DNA from 4 places in the Bacillus sp. SORGH_AS_0510 genome. Region 2 is predicted to be linked to each of the others. Evidence: predicted binding sites of a transcription regulator. Region 2 holds the regulator's gene; each other region holds the start of a gene.
What was found. Region 2 encodes Rex, which represses fermentation and respiration genes when NADH is low (regulators of the CRP and FNR family bind a similar motif). Its sites were predicted from a motif close to TTGTGAAATATTTCACAA; they were not measured.
Positions count from the first base shown of each region.

Region 1 (3,181 bases), 1.7 Mb from region 2:
ATTCGATCCATAAAGTTTAGCCATGGAAGCGAGGTGACGATTATCCTCTCCTTGGTCCAAGGTAAAGGCTGCGTTTAATACTAGCCATCTTGCCGCTTCGATTTCAACGGCCGAATCTGCAATTTGCCATTGAATAGCTTGTCTCTCGGCAATTGGTTTACCAAATGTAATTCTTTCTTTGGAGTAATCGATCGCCATTTGTAATAAACGTTCAGCTGATCCAACTGCTCTTGCACCCACGATCCATCTTGCAAAACCAATCCATTCAAGTCCTAGATTGTAACCCTTGTGTAATTCACCAAGAATGTTTTCTTCTGGAATGCGGACATTATCAAATACTAGACCGGCTGGACCCCATTCTCCCATCGTATGTATATACTCTGATTTCCAGCCCATTTCTCGGTCAGCAATAAAGCAGGTCACACCTTCTCGGCCACGTGTTTCTTGATGCCTTTCTTTATCTGTAATGGCAATAACCATGACGAAGTCGGCTTCATTACCACCTGTGATAAATGTTTTTTCACCATTCAATACCCATTCATTTCCATCCTTGACCGCTGTCATTTTGATATTTTGAGTATCAGACCCTGCACCAGGTTCAGTCATCGCAAAGCAGGATTTTTTCTCTCCATTGATGGTTGGAATTAAATACTTTTGTTTTTGTTCTTCATTTCCATAGTAAAGAATATTATCTGCTGAGCCGCCAAATTGGAATGGAACAAAGGTCTTCGACACTTCCATCAAGACGATGGCCATCATCATTTGTCCTAATTCAGCACCGCCATATTTTTCTGGAGTGTTAATTCCCCAGAAACCAGCTTCCTTAGCCTTTAATTGGAGCTCTCTTAATTTCCCTGGTGGGAGACTAGGCTTTCCTTCTCTTTCATTTCTTAATACATCATTTTCTAGTGGAATGAGTTCTTTTTCAACAAATCTTCTAATTGTTTTCTGCACCATTTTCTGCTCGTCTGTTAAACGTAAATGCATTCCCTTCACTCCATTCTATTCTTGTATTCTAGTTTTTCTTCTTAAAAATTATATGATAGGTTTCCTAAAAACATACCTACCAGTCGGTATGTTAATTATATTTTATTCCGAAATTTCAGAAAATACAAGTTATAACTGATTGAATCTTATTAAAAAAATCCTTCGGCACTAAACTATGCTAAAGGATTTTTAAGTTTATATATGTCGTACAGTTTTTCTGATTGCCATACGTTCTCTTAATGTTGAAATGGAAACGGAGCTTGTCAGCCATGTAAGTAAGCCTAGGCTAATGCTGAGAATCCAATTACTAGTTGCCTGTAGGGTAACAAGGACTGTGATTACACAAATAATCCCGCCCATCATTCCGTAAACTGAACCTCTGGCAATATTAGTTGCTTTCTTTGTACCAGATGCAATCCCTACCATAATTACCGCTGTTAGCATGACAGCAGGAAAGGCTGCAAATATTCCAGCAAGAATTTTCCATGGAGATACCACGGTTATTAAATAACTAAGTGAGACCGCTGTCCCGCCTAGTAAAAATCGAATAAATAAGTCCTGTTTATTCATGTTTGTCACCTTTTTTCGATCGATTAATGGGATGTAATAATAACAACAACGATAGATATCGTGAACCAGCAAGCCATGGATTGCACGATCCCGCGCTTCCAGCCTACTTTCGGAAGAAGATAGCCTGCTAAAAGTGCCACTACGATATTTATTGCCATTCCGAAGATAGCGCCTTTTGATAGCATAATGGAATGTGAGACCAGTTGCCCACCATGAAAATCAAGTCCGATTGTTAGTAATGCTGCCAGATACACTGCAGGAAAGGCAGCAAAGATCCCCCCTGCCTTCTCTCCTAATCTTTTTGCTACCACTGTACAAGCGACCACTGCTAACCCACCCAAAAGGAATCGAATGAGAAATGCGCTTATTGATAGATGTGCCATTCTGTTTTCGCCTCTTTTTTTTGGATAACATGCTGTTTATTGTTAGTTCTTGTTTTTTGTTTTGTGAATCATTTCACAAACCAACTTACGTATTCATTGTACCTCAATTTTATGACAATACATGTGAACACTTTATTAAGGTTTTTTAAGCGGTTTCATTTGGTGGTAAAGTGTGGATGAAAGACATTTTTTATCCTTACCCAGCTCATTTTGTCCTTCATCCACCTCTTGATGGACAGTTATCTCGATTAAATGGTCCTTCATTATCATCAAAAATCCGGATTGTTTTTCAAAAAGCTCTCCCAGGCTCTTTTCGTGCCTTGATTAATTTCTTCCCTGGACTTATACAGGCGCTCTTTGGTTCCACCATAGCCAATCTCAGTTTCCCCCTGTTCAAGGCTCTGAAAGATTGTATCTGCAAAATCTGTTAATGGTGCCCCAAAGGTATGTAGACCGCTCCCTCCTAAGTCTGTGTTCACAGCCGGAGGAAGAACCTCAATTACCTCTATATTTGTATCCTCTAACTGATGTCTTAGCGAAATAGTAAAGGAATGCAGTGCAGCCTTTGTTGCACTGTACACTGGAACCCAGACTCCCGGCATTACAGCTAATCCCGACGATACATTAACGATAGCGGCTTGATTCTGTTTCATAAAAAATGGGATCAATAACATCGTTAGGTGTATCGGACCATCCACATTAATTGATATTTCATTACGGTAATACTCCCAATTTTGCTTAGCATTTAAAAGGTTCACTCTTTGCTGAATTCCCGCATTATTAACAAGAACATTTAAATTAGGAAACTCTGTCATGACCCAATCGACAAGCATTTTTCGATCAGATTCATTTGATACATCACATGTCTTAACATGTAATTGCGGAAATTTCCCCTTTGCTTCCATTAACTTTTCTTCTCGTCGGCCAACAACAATTACTTCATTACCTCTTTTTAAAAATCGCTCAGCGAAGGCTAAGCCGATCCCTGAAGCACCACCAGTAATTAAAATCGTATTTCCCGTTACTTTCATGTTATACTCGTCCTTTGTTATAGGCTTTGTTGGAATTGTCTGTTGATTTCCGCTCCAGGCACGTTCGGTTCGTGGGTGTTTCGGCGAGCCTCCTCGAATCTACACCGCACAACGAATCTACATCGCACGAAGGAAATGCGATAGCATTTTCGAGGATCTTCGTGCCTTCCGCTCCAATCAACAGAACGTATAAATCAACACTGTTCATGA
Region 1 covers NZ_JAUTAU010000001.1:3,129,943-3,133,123, forward strand. The annotation lists gene QE429_RS16085 (acyl-CoA dehydrogenase family protein) at 1-987, opposite strand, end outside; gene QE429_RS16090 (DUF3147 family protein) at 1,183-1,557, opposite strand; gene QE429_RS16095 (DUF3147 family protein) at 1,581-1,940, opposite strand; gene QE429_RS16100 (SDR family oxidoreductase) at 2,210-2,971, opposite strand.
Region 1: QE429_RS16095 (DUF3147 family protein) is a predicted target of Rex. The motif match lies at 2,002-2,019, and genes of this name have one in related genera.

Region 2 (3,181 bases):
TTTGGCTTGATAATTTCTCCGCCATCATGGGACAAATGTCCGGCAATAATCTTTAGAAGTGTCGATTTTCCAGCCCCGTTACGGCCGACAAGAGCCACGCGGTCTCTTGTTTGTAATTCTAGCTTTATATTCGATAAAATAAGGTCAGCACCATAGTATTTTTGTAATTGATTGACTTGTAATAAAATCATATTTTTCACCTCTATTACTTAGGACTAGTGTACCGTATTAGCGGAATGACGGCAATAACTCGGACTCTTCCCGTGCCTCTTCTGATAAAAAATTGCTTCATTCGTTCAAAGTTTCACACACATAAAAGGGAAAATAGTGTATTATTTTTTGATAGGAGGATTTTTTTATGGCCGAATTTACGCATTTTAATGAAGAAGGCAGAGCGAAAATGGTGGATGTCAGTGACAAACCTGAAACGGCGCGAACTGCCATTGCTCATTCTAGCATAACCGTAAGTAAAGAGATTTTTGACAAGATCACCAATCATGAGATGAAAAAAGGCGATGTTTTAGCTGTTGCCCAAGTGGCGGCTGTTATGGCGGCTAAAAAAACATGGGATCTCATTCCGATGTGTCATCCTATTCCACTAACAGGAGTTAATATTTCTTTTGCGTGGGAAGAGGAGCAAACAGGAAATTTTCAATTACATATTGAGGCAGCAGTGAAAACAAAAGGGAGCACAGGTGTGGAAATGGAAGCGCTAACAGCTGCATCTGCTTGTGCCCTAACTGTCTATGATATGTGTAAAGCAGTTGATAAAGGGATGGTCATTGGACCAACCTATTTAGTGGAGAAAACAGGCGGCAAAAACGGTGATTTTAGGAGAAATGGTCAGGTTAAATAAGATGTAAGAAAACCATTCATGGGATGTGGGAGAAGATGAGTAACGAAACAATGAAAATACCACAGGCGACAGCCAAGCGGCTGCCCCTCTATTATCGATTTTTAAAGAACCTGCATACTTCCGGTAAACAACGAGTTTCATCCGCAGAACTAAGTGAAGCGGTAAAGGTGGACTCGGCAACAATTCGCCGTGACTTTTCCTATTTCGGGGCTTTAGGTAAGAAGGGGTATGGCTATAATGTAAACTATTTGTTAACCTTTTTCCAGAAAACGCTGGATCAAGATGTATTAACAAAGGTTGCGTTAATTGGAGTAGGTAATCTAGGGACGGCCTTTTTAAACTATAACTTTTTGAAGAATAACAACACGAAGATTGAGGTTGCCTTTGATGTCGATCCAGAAAAAATGGGGACGAAAATTCGGGAAGTTCCGGTTTATCATTTGGATGACCTAGAGAAGGTGTTGGAAAACAGCGATATTCAAGTAGCCATTTTAACAGTTCCAGCGCCGGTTGCACAAGTAATTACAGACCGACTTGTGAAGGCGGAAGTGAAAGGAATCTTAAACTTTACGCCAGCCAGGTTAAATGTGCCGGCATCCATCCGGGTTCATCATATCGACCTAGCCGTGGAACTGCAATCATTGGTTTACTTTTTAAAACACTATCCAACAGAAGATACAGATGAATAGTACTAGGTAAGGCCTTTTACGAAACTTGCTTCGTAGAAGGCCTTTTATTTTTTCTGTTTACGTAACCATTGTTGTTATGGAGGAAAAGGGAAATAATGTTCATTTTGTATCAAAGCTATACTACGAAGAAGCTGGCTAATTTGGATTGCTCCCTTAGAAGAGTAACGAATAAACGGAGTTTTTCCGGTTATTTGCAAAATCGAGCTCATTTAGGAATAGATAAGCGGAGGTTTTCCGGTTATTCAAAGAATGGTACCCCATTAAAAAAAGCCTTTTTTACATAAAATTGTAAATTATAACTTTACAAACGTAACAGTGTTATGTTACATTGTTAATCAGAAAGGGGTTTTTATCATGAGTGAGGAGTTAATCTCAAAAAAAGACCTATTAGAATTGGCGGGAATTTCGTATGGACAGTTGTATAGGTGGAAGCGTAAAGACCTTATTCCGGAGGAGTGGTTCATCCGGAAATCAACCTTTACCGGCCAGGAGACATTTTTTCCAAAAGAAAAGATTCTGGAGCGCATTAATAAAATTCAAACAATGAAGGAAAATCTTTCACTTGATGAACTTGCAGACATGTTTTCACCGAATATTTCAGACCTGCAGTTAGATAAGGATGAGTTAGTGAAACGTAACATTGTTTCGATAAGTGTAATGAATTTTTACTTAGAGAATGAAAAAGGCAGCCAAACGTTTTCGATTAACAGGATGCTTGAGGTATTCGTCTTAGAGAAGCTGCTGCAATCCGGCGAAATTAATTTGGATGAGGGAAAAATGCTGCTACAGGTATTAAAGGAGCATGCTGCAATCATTAAACAAAAAAGCTGTGAAGTAGTCATTACGCGCAAGCTTGGCGTGTCAACGTGTCTGTTGTTAATCAACGCGGAAGCGGTTCATTTTGATCAGGGGACAAAAGTGGTCGTCCAGCTTTCCCTGATGTCCTGCATGGAAGAGATCAAGGCTAAATTACTATAAAGGAGAATATACATGGATACGAAGGATAGAGGAGACTTAGTCATCAATGGTTTCGGAGCCTCGAACGGTGGAGCATTTCACCAGGTCACATTGAATGGATTCGGTACGGTACACAGTGATGTGGAATGCATAGAGTTTGAAAGTAATGGGTTCGGGACAGTGGATGGAAATGTGAAAAGTGAGCACACCAAAATAAACGGCAAAGCAAAGGTAAAGGGGACGATGGAGTCCCAAAACGTCTCAATCGATGGAACGGCAAAGATTGAGGAACATCTTATTGGAAAAATCGTAAAGGTTTACGGTAAGGCGTCGGTGGGTGGCAGAGTAAAGGCTGATGAAGTCAAAATTAATGGCGTTTTAACGGTTGGAGGAGATTGCGAGGCTGAGATGTTTAAAGCCGATTCTCAATTTTCTATTGGTGGGTTATTAAATGCGGAGGACATTAAAATTCAGCTGCATGGTCCTTGTAAGGCAAAAGAGATTGGCGGAGAAACGATCACCGTGAAATATAAAGGATCCCTTTTTGGGAGTTTAATAAAACCGTTGTTTCCTACACAGTTGGAAGTAGAAGTGATTGAAGGAGACAAAATCGAACTGGAGAATACGATTGCTAAGGTTGTACGTGGAAATCAGGTGAAGATTGGCCGGAATTGTCAAA
Region 2 covers NZ_JAUTAU010000001.1:4,819,149-4,822,329, reverse strand. The annotation lists gene QE429_RS24355 (ABC-F family ATP-binding cassette domain-containing protein) at 1-191, opposite strand, end outside; gene moaC (cyclic pyranopterin monophosphate synthase MoaC) at 359-856, shown strand; gene QE429_RS24345 (redox-sensing transcriptional repressor Rex) at 892-1,545, shown strand; gene QE429_RS24340 (YhbD family protein) at 1,900-2,523, shown strand; gene QE429_RS24335 (polymer-forming cytoskeletal protein) at 2,536-3,181, shown strand, end outside.

Region 3 (3,181 bases), 2.4 Mb from region 2:
CCATTTGTCCTACATACTGACCTGAACCATTAATATAAATAGAATTCTTTACTATAAATTCTGCGTCTGTCTGTGCCTTTTCCTCTTTTGAAGTTAGAAAAACTTCCAATCTATACTGACCATTCAGAAGATCAGATATAGTAAATTTTTGTTCCATTTCTTTTTTATTATCTAAAGTGATTTCTTCCGTAGCTTGTGTTACGGAAACTTCCTCTGAATATTGTTTAACTTTTTTTCCATTCTGATCGTATACAATAAAGTCAGCCTTTATCCCACTAGAAAAAGTTAGTGTCTGTTTTTTGCCGGATATATTTTTAACTGTATATTTGACCATCATGTCATGGTTATCCTCTTTTATTTCAAGTGAAGGAATAAATTTTGCCGTCACTTTTTCTTTCTTTTGATTTTCCGTTTTCGTTCCACCATTGATGCCATTCGTCTTTGTACTTGTTCCACAGCCTGTTAAAAGTCCGAATACTATAGCGGTGCTTATGACAAAATATATTTTTTTGTTTGCCATTTTCTTATCCCCTTATTTATCATGTTTTTTGTTTTCAGCACTATAGTCGCAAAAAACAGGAATAAAGTTACACTTCTACGAACAAATGAGTTTTTACAGACAAAAGGTCCCATCATTATCCGATGAGACCTTTTTTTACTTTCTCCATTTTTTAGGAGAGGATTCTCTTTTCACCTTCAATAGCTTTTATCGGATCAATATTCTGGGTAAATTCTAGTGTACCCATGTAGCTTCCTTTCTCATCCCGTACAGCAAAATAACGTATATATACGTATTTATCTCGGAACTTGATCCAGAAATCCTCACTGTCTTTTATCCCAGCTTTAAAATCTGCCAATAATTCTTCTACCACATGCACACTTCGTGGCGGATGACAATTCTGAACTGTACGTCCGATGACAGCTTTTGTACGGGCGAAAATTCTTTCTTTTCCGTGGGAAAAATAACGGACGACATCTTCATGATCAATAAATGTAATATCAACTGGTAAGTGGTTTAAAAGCAGTTCTAATTGCTTTAAAGATAAAATTCCTGTTTCCATCTTAACATAGCCTTCGGTTATAGCATTCTCGGCTAAGGCTTTTCTCTCTGGTTTCCATTCTTCATCAGGGCCTGTTAAACAAAAGCCTATCTCATCACTTTCATGAGCAATTTTTATCCACTCATCTTCAGATAAATTTTTTAAAGCCATTGGAAAAAGGAGGTTCTCTTCCTTATAAATCATTCCAGTTACTTCTTCGATAACAAAATTCAGGACCCCAAGGATCTCCTGCCTTTCACCTTGATAGCTGGCTAATTTTTGTTTTGCTTCTTTAATAGCATCGCGAATAAAGTCATCAATTCTCCACATATTTGTAGTCGGTCCAAAGATACCGTACTTTTCTAAATAAGGAAATAGTAAGTTCTCTTTACGACTATAGTGCTTATCAATGTCTAATAAGAGGTTCAAATCCTGTAGTAGATGGTAAATGTTTACAGATGAATCGTCTCTTACAAACTCATCCACATGGACTTGAACTTGTTGTTGAAGCAGTTTTTCAATTTCTCTATTTTCCAGTTTAAACGTATGAACCGGATGCCCTGGTAGATCCTCTGGCTTTTTCGAATTATTTTCTATTTCAATTGAACCTTGAAATAGGGCACTATGTTCCTGATAGATACGCATTAACTTATCTTTTGGAATACTTCCCTCTGAACATTCATGTTGGAGCTGTGTGATTTCATCCAATGTAATTTTCCCTATCAACCCATCAAAATGAGCTTTTACTTCATCTAAATTTCTTCCGTTATGAAGGTCTTGGAAGATCCCTTTTAATATGGTAAGACGGTCTGTATTTTTAGACATTAGTTGTTCACGATTATTAATCATTTCACTCATTTCAGGACTCTCCTTCACTGTTGCTAAATACTGTTGTTAAAGGCATCGCATTAATAACTTACCATTTAGATATGAAGCTGAAAGTGATTAACATCATTGTTATAGTTATAAATGTGAAAACTTTAAGAACATAGCTCGTGATTTTCCTGATAATGAAAGACACTGCTCACATATTATGGCAGTGTCCTCTTTAAATACATTTTTTTAGCTTCTTTTTAATTCTTCTAAAATAGGATATAGTTCTTCCAAATGTTTAATTTCAAATGTAGGAATGACTTCATTTCTTTGTTTATCATGCCGGTTAATCCAAACTGTTTTTATCCCTGCACGGTTCGCGCCAAGTATATCGGTCATAAGGTTATCACCAACCATTAGAACTTCGTCCTTTTTCAAAGACATACGTGATAAGGCATGCTCGAAAATTGAAGGATCCGGCTTTCCTCGACCGAAATCACCGGAAATAACAATATGATCAAAATAAGGAATTAACTCAGGTGTTATAGCTAGTTTCGCATTTTGAAGATCAGGGGATCCGTTTGTTAATAGAAGAAGTTGAAAGTTTCCCTTTAATCCATCTAGAATTTTAAACGTTTCATCATAGACAAATGGGTGGTTACGCCGCTCCAGGGGAAAGCGTTCAGCTAACTCAACCCCTAATTCAGAATCATCGATACCCATTGCTGATAATCCTAATGTCCACGCATCTTTTCGATAGGTGGGTACAATTTCTTTCATTTTCTTAAACTCTTCCGTATCATCTAAAAAATCCCCCCATAACCCTTCAAAAGGATTAATCCCAATCATTTGTGTAAACGGAAACGTTTCATAGGAAGAATATAAGTTTCTAGCTGCTTCACGAACAGCTTCCTCAAGTTGATCTGCAGAAATGGCATACCTTTCCACTGCTAATCTACATGTTGCTGCAAAGGCTTCTTTTACACTTTTTTGGTCCCAAAGTAGCGTATCATCTAAATCAAAAAAAATGGCTTTTATCATTTTGTCCTCGCTTCGATTTATGATTTTTTAATAGTTTATCATTAAATCCCTCGCACATGAAGACTAAAGTTTCTGACAACTAAATTCATAAAGAGGAATGAAACACCCTCTACCCTCATATTTTTTTAAGATGGGAAAGGAGGATACAATATGGTCAGCACTGAAGTTAATAAGAAAATTGAGAGTATCACTCATCCGAAGGTACGTAATATTGTAAGAGTTTGCGTGGAACAAGGGTGTATGTTCAGACCACATCCAAGCAACCCTAACTTAGTACATTTATTTGA
Region 3 covers NZ_JAUTAU010000001.1:2,456,482-2,459,662, reverse strand. The annotation lists gene QE429_RS12670 (BsuPI-related putative proteinase inhibitor) at 1-520, opposite strand, end outside; gene QE429_RS12665 (DUF438 domain-containing protein) at 672-1,898, opposite strand; gene QE429_RS12660 (HAD family hydrolase) at 2,103-2,894, opposite strand; gene QE429_RS12655 (hypothetical protein) at 3,045-3,181, shown strand, end outside.
Region 3: QE429_RS12665 (DUF438 domain-containing protein) is a predicted target of Rex. The motif match lies at 2,010-2,027, and genes of this name have one in related genera.

Region 4 (3,181 bases), 4.5 Mb from region 2:
ACATATCGAGAATTTCGTCGCCATCGCGGCTTGGGAAGTACTCATGTGGTGCCGTACTATCAAAAATGGCGATGCCGAGTTCTCTAAAAATACACATATCGAGGCTGTTTGGATCAAAGCCGCAATGATAAATCTCCACATCGACCCCGCGTTCCTGTGCTGCGGCGGCAAGTTTTTTCAACATCGTTGATTTTCCGGACCCAGGGCGCCCTTTAATAAAGTAGCGTTTCGGAATCTCCTCTGTTAAGTTCGGAACGAAATCAACGGCGCCTTTCGGTGTGGCCGCACCTAAGAAACGATGACGAACATCTGGCGTCTTATTCAATTTCATTTTTCCAAAGAAGGTATCAATCAATTTATTCGTTAATTGATCGGCCTTTTTAAAATTCATGCTATTAATATAGATTTTTTCCCAATCATCATGAATGTCTAATGCTTCCTTAAAGGTGGCATACGCCTTCTGAAATGATTGGCTTATTTGAGTCGTCAGCTTTTGGATCACATTTTTTTGCACACTAAGCTTACGGGCATTCCAAGCTTCGCCGAGATTAATATATTCCTCAACTGCTCCAGGTGCTTTCGGCTCAATGACATGTGGTGCCGTTCCATCGACAATCCCAACCCTTAGTGCTGGTATAAGCACACCATCAATGGAATTATTATCGGAGGAACAGTGTAAAAACTCCACATCATAGCCTTGCTCTACCCACTCATGGCCAATTTTTTTCATCAATGAAGATTTACCTGTTCCAGGTCCGCCTTTTAAAATAAACAACCGGTCTAGTCCTTGAAGATTGGAATCATATAGGTTATGAAAGCCTCTGGCTGTGTTCCCGCCAGCAAAATAATTTCTAACTTTTCCTGCCACTCATCAACACTCCCTTTTATGCTACTCAACTGCGCCTCGTCATCCTGCATTCTGTTTAGTGGCGAGTTATTAGGTGAGATATTTACACCCTATCATATGCACATATGGGTTATAGGTGAGTGCCTATAGAAAAATTCATCTGATTCTCATTTTCTCTTTGCTAAACTTGTCTGTTGATTTCCGATCCAGGCACGAGCGGTTCGTGGGTGTTTCGGCGAGCCTCCTCGGCGCAAGCGTCTGCGGGGTCTCCCCTGAACCATACTCCCACAGGACATTGAATTTGCTTCATCGAATCAGCACCGCACGAAGGAAATGCGATAGCATTTTCGAGGATCTTCGCCTTCCGCTCCAATCAACAGGTGTTTCAAATCAACATAATGCTTTAACATAGCCTCTCATTTTATAAGATCAATCACTAGCGCCTTTGTTACTTCTTGCAGTACGGTGGGGGCGAGGACGATTTGTACGCCGATCTTGCCTGCGCTGACGACCATCTCGGGAAGGTCCTTGCAGGTTTCGTCCAAGAAGGTCTTGTAGTCTTTTTTCATTCCGATAGGGGAGCAGCCACCGCGGATATAGCCCGTCCATTTTTGAATATCCTTCACAGGGATCATCTCCATGCTTTTTTCTCCAGCGGCTCTTGCTGCCTTTTTCAAATCCAACTCTTCGGCAACAGGAATGACAAACACATAAATGTTTTTGCTAGGGCCTTGTGCCACAAGGGTTTTATAGACTATCTTTGGATCTTTGCCAATTTTCTCAGCGACCGAAACTCCGTCAATCTTTCCATCTTTATTATCATATGTCAGCATGTCATACTCGATTTTTTTTGCGTCCAGGATACGCATTGCATTCGTTTTGATCTGTGCCATCGTCATTCTCCTTGAAAAATATTGTCAATTACAGTTAGTCTAATAGACCATGCCCTGAATGACAACCATACTTTATACACAAAATCACCTAAATATTGTCACTCGTTTGTCACTTTATCCTTCTATGACTATAGTAAACTTAAATTATGGAAGCATAATTTATTTAAATTTGTGAATATATTCACATTTCAAGAGGTGGAGTCATGAAATACGATTTAGTTCTCTTGCACGCACCAAGTGTTTACGATTTTAGAAAAAATCCTTTGCTAGCAGGTCCCATCAGCGATGTTGTTCCGTCATCGCCTGTATTTGAAATGTACCCAGTCGGGCTGACAAGTATTGCGGATTACCTAGAAAGATACGGACTAAGGGTAAAAATTATTAACATCGCCAATCGAATGCTGATGAATGAACATTTTGATGTCGAAGCCAAACTAAGAAACATCCAAACCAAAGCATTTGGAATCGACCTTCATTGGCTCCCACATGCACATGGCAGTATCGAGCTTGCCAAAATTGTAAAGACCCTTCACCCCCAAACACCCATCATTTTTGGAGGACTATCTGCCACCTATTATCATAAAGATTTAATTGAATACCCGTTCATCGACTTTGTCATGCGCGGCGATTCGACCGAAAAGCTTATGCTTCTCCTAATGAACAAAGTCGAGGCAGGCAACACCCACTTTGCGGACATTCCAAACTTAACCTGGAAAAAGGGAAGCAAGTACGGCTTCAATCCACTCACATATGTACCAAAGGATTTAGATGATATCGACGTTCCTGGCTACCGCTACACGATCCGCTCTGTGTTCAAGTATAGGAATTTCCTAGACCCGCTACCATACAACGGCTGGCTGCAATACCCAAATACCGCTCTTTTAACGGCCAGAGGCTGCACGCAAAACTGCTTGATCTGCGGAGGCTCACGGGAAGCGTATGATCAAAACTGTAACCGCAATGCCCTTGCGCTACGGTCGCCGAAAAAGCTAATTGAAGATATTCAGTTTATCTCAAGGTTTAGCCGCGCTCCCATTTTCATTCTTCACGACCTAAGACAAGGCGGCAGTGACTATGTAAATGAATTCTTTAACCGTCTTAAAAAACTTAGGCTTAAAAATGAAATCGTGTTTGAATTGTTTCAGTATGCGGATGAGGAATTTTTCAAGCAAATCAATGAGAGTGTACCAAAGTATAGCATTGAAATCACGCTGGAGACGCATGATGAACAAATAAGAAGGTATAATGGAAAGTTCAGCTGTACCAACGAAAAGGTCATCGACACTCTTAACTATGCTCTTAAAAATGGCTGTCAAAAAATCGATTTATTCTTCATGGTGGGGATACCTGGACAGACCTATCAAAGTGCCCTCGAAAATATTGATTTTTGTGAGGAAATTCATCTGGCCTGCCAGAAGGACCCCAGAGTCTATTACTTTGT
Region 4 covers NZ_JAUTAU010000001.1:330,288-333,468, reverse strand. The annotation lists gene QE429_RS01760 (PRK06851 family protein) at 1-868, opposite strand, end outside; gene ybaK (Cys-tRNA(Pro) deacylase) at 1,264-1,740, opposite strand; gene QE429_RS01750 (TIGR04190 family B12-binding domain/radical SAM domain protein) at 1,944-3,181, shown strand, end outside.
Region 4: QE429_RS01750 (TIGR04190 family B12-binding domain/radical SAM domain protein) is a predicted target of Rex. The motif match lies at 1,910-1,927, and genes of this name have one in related genera.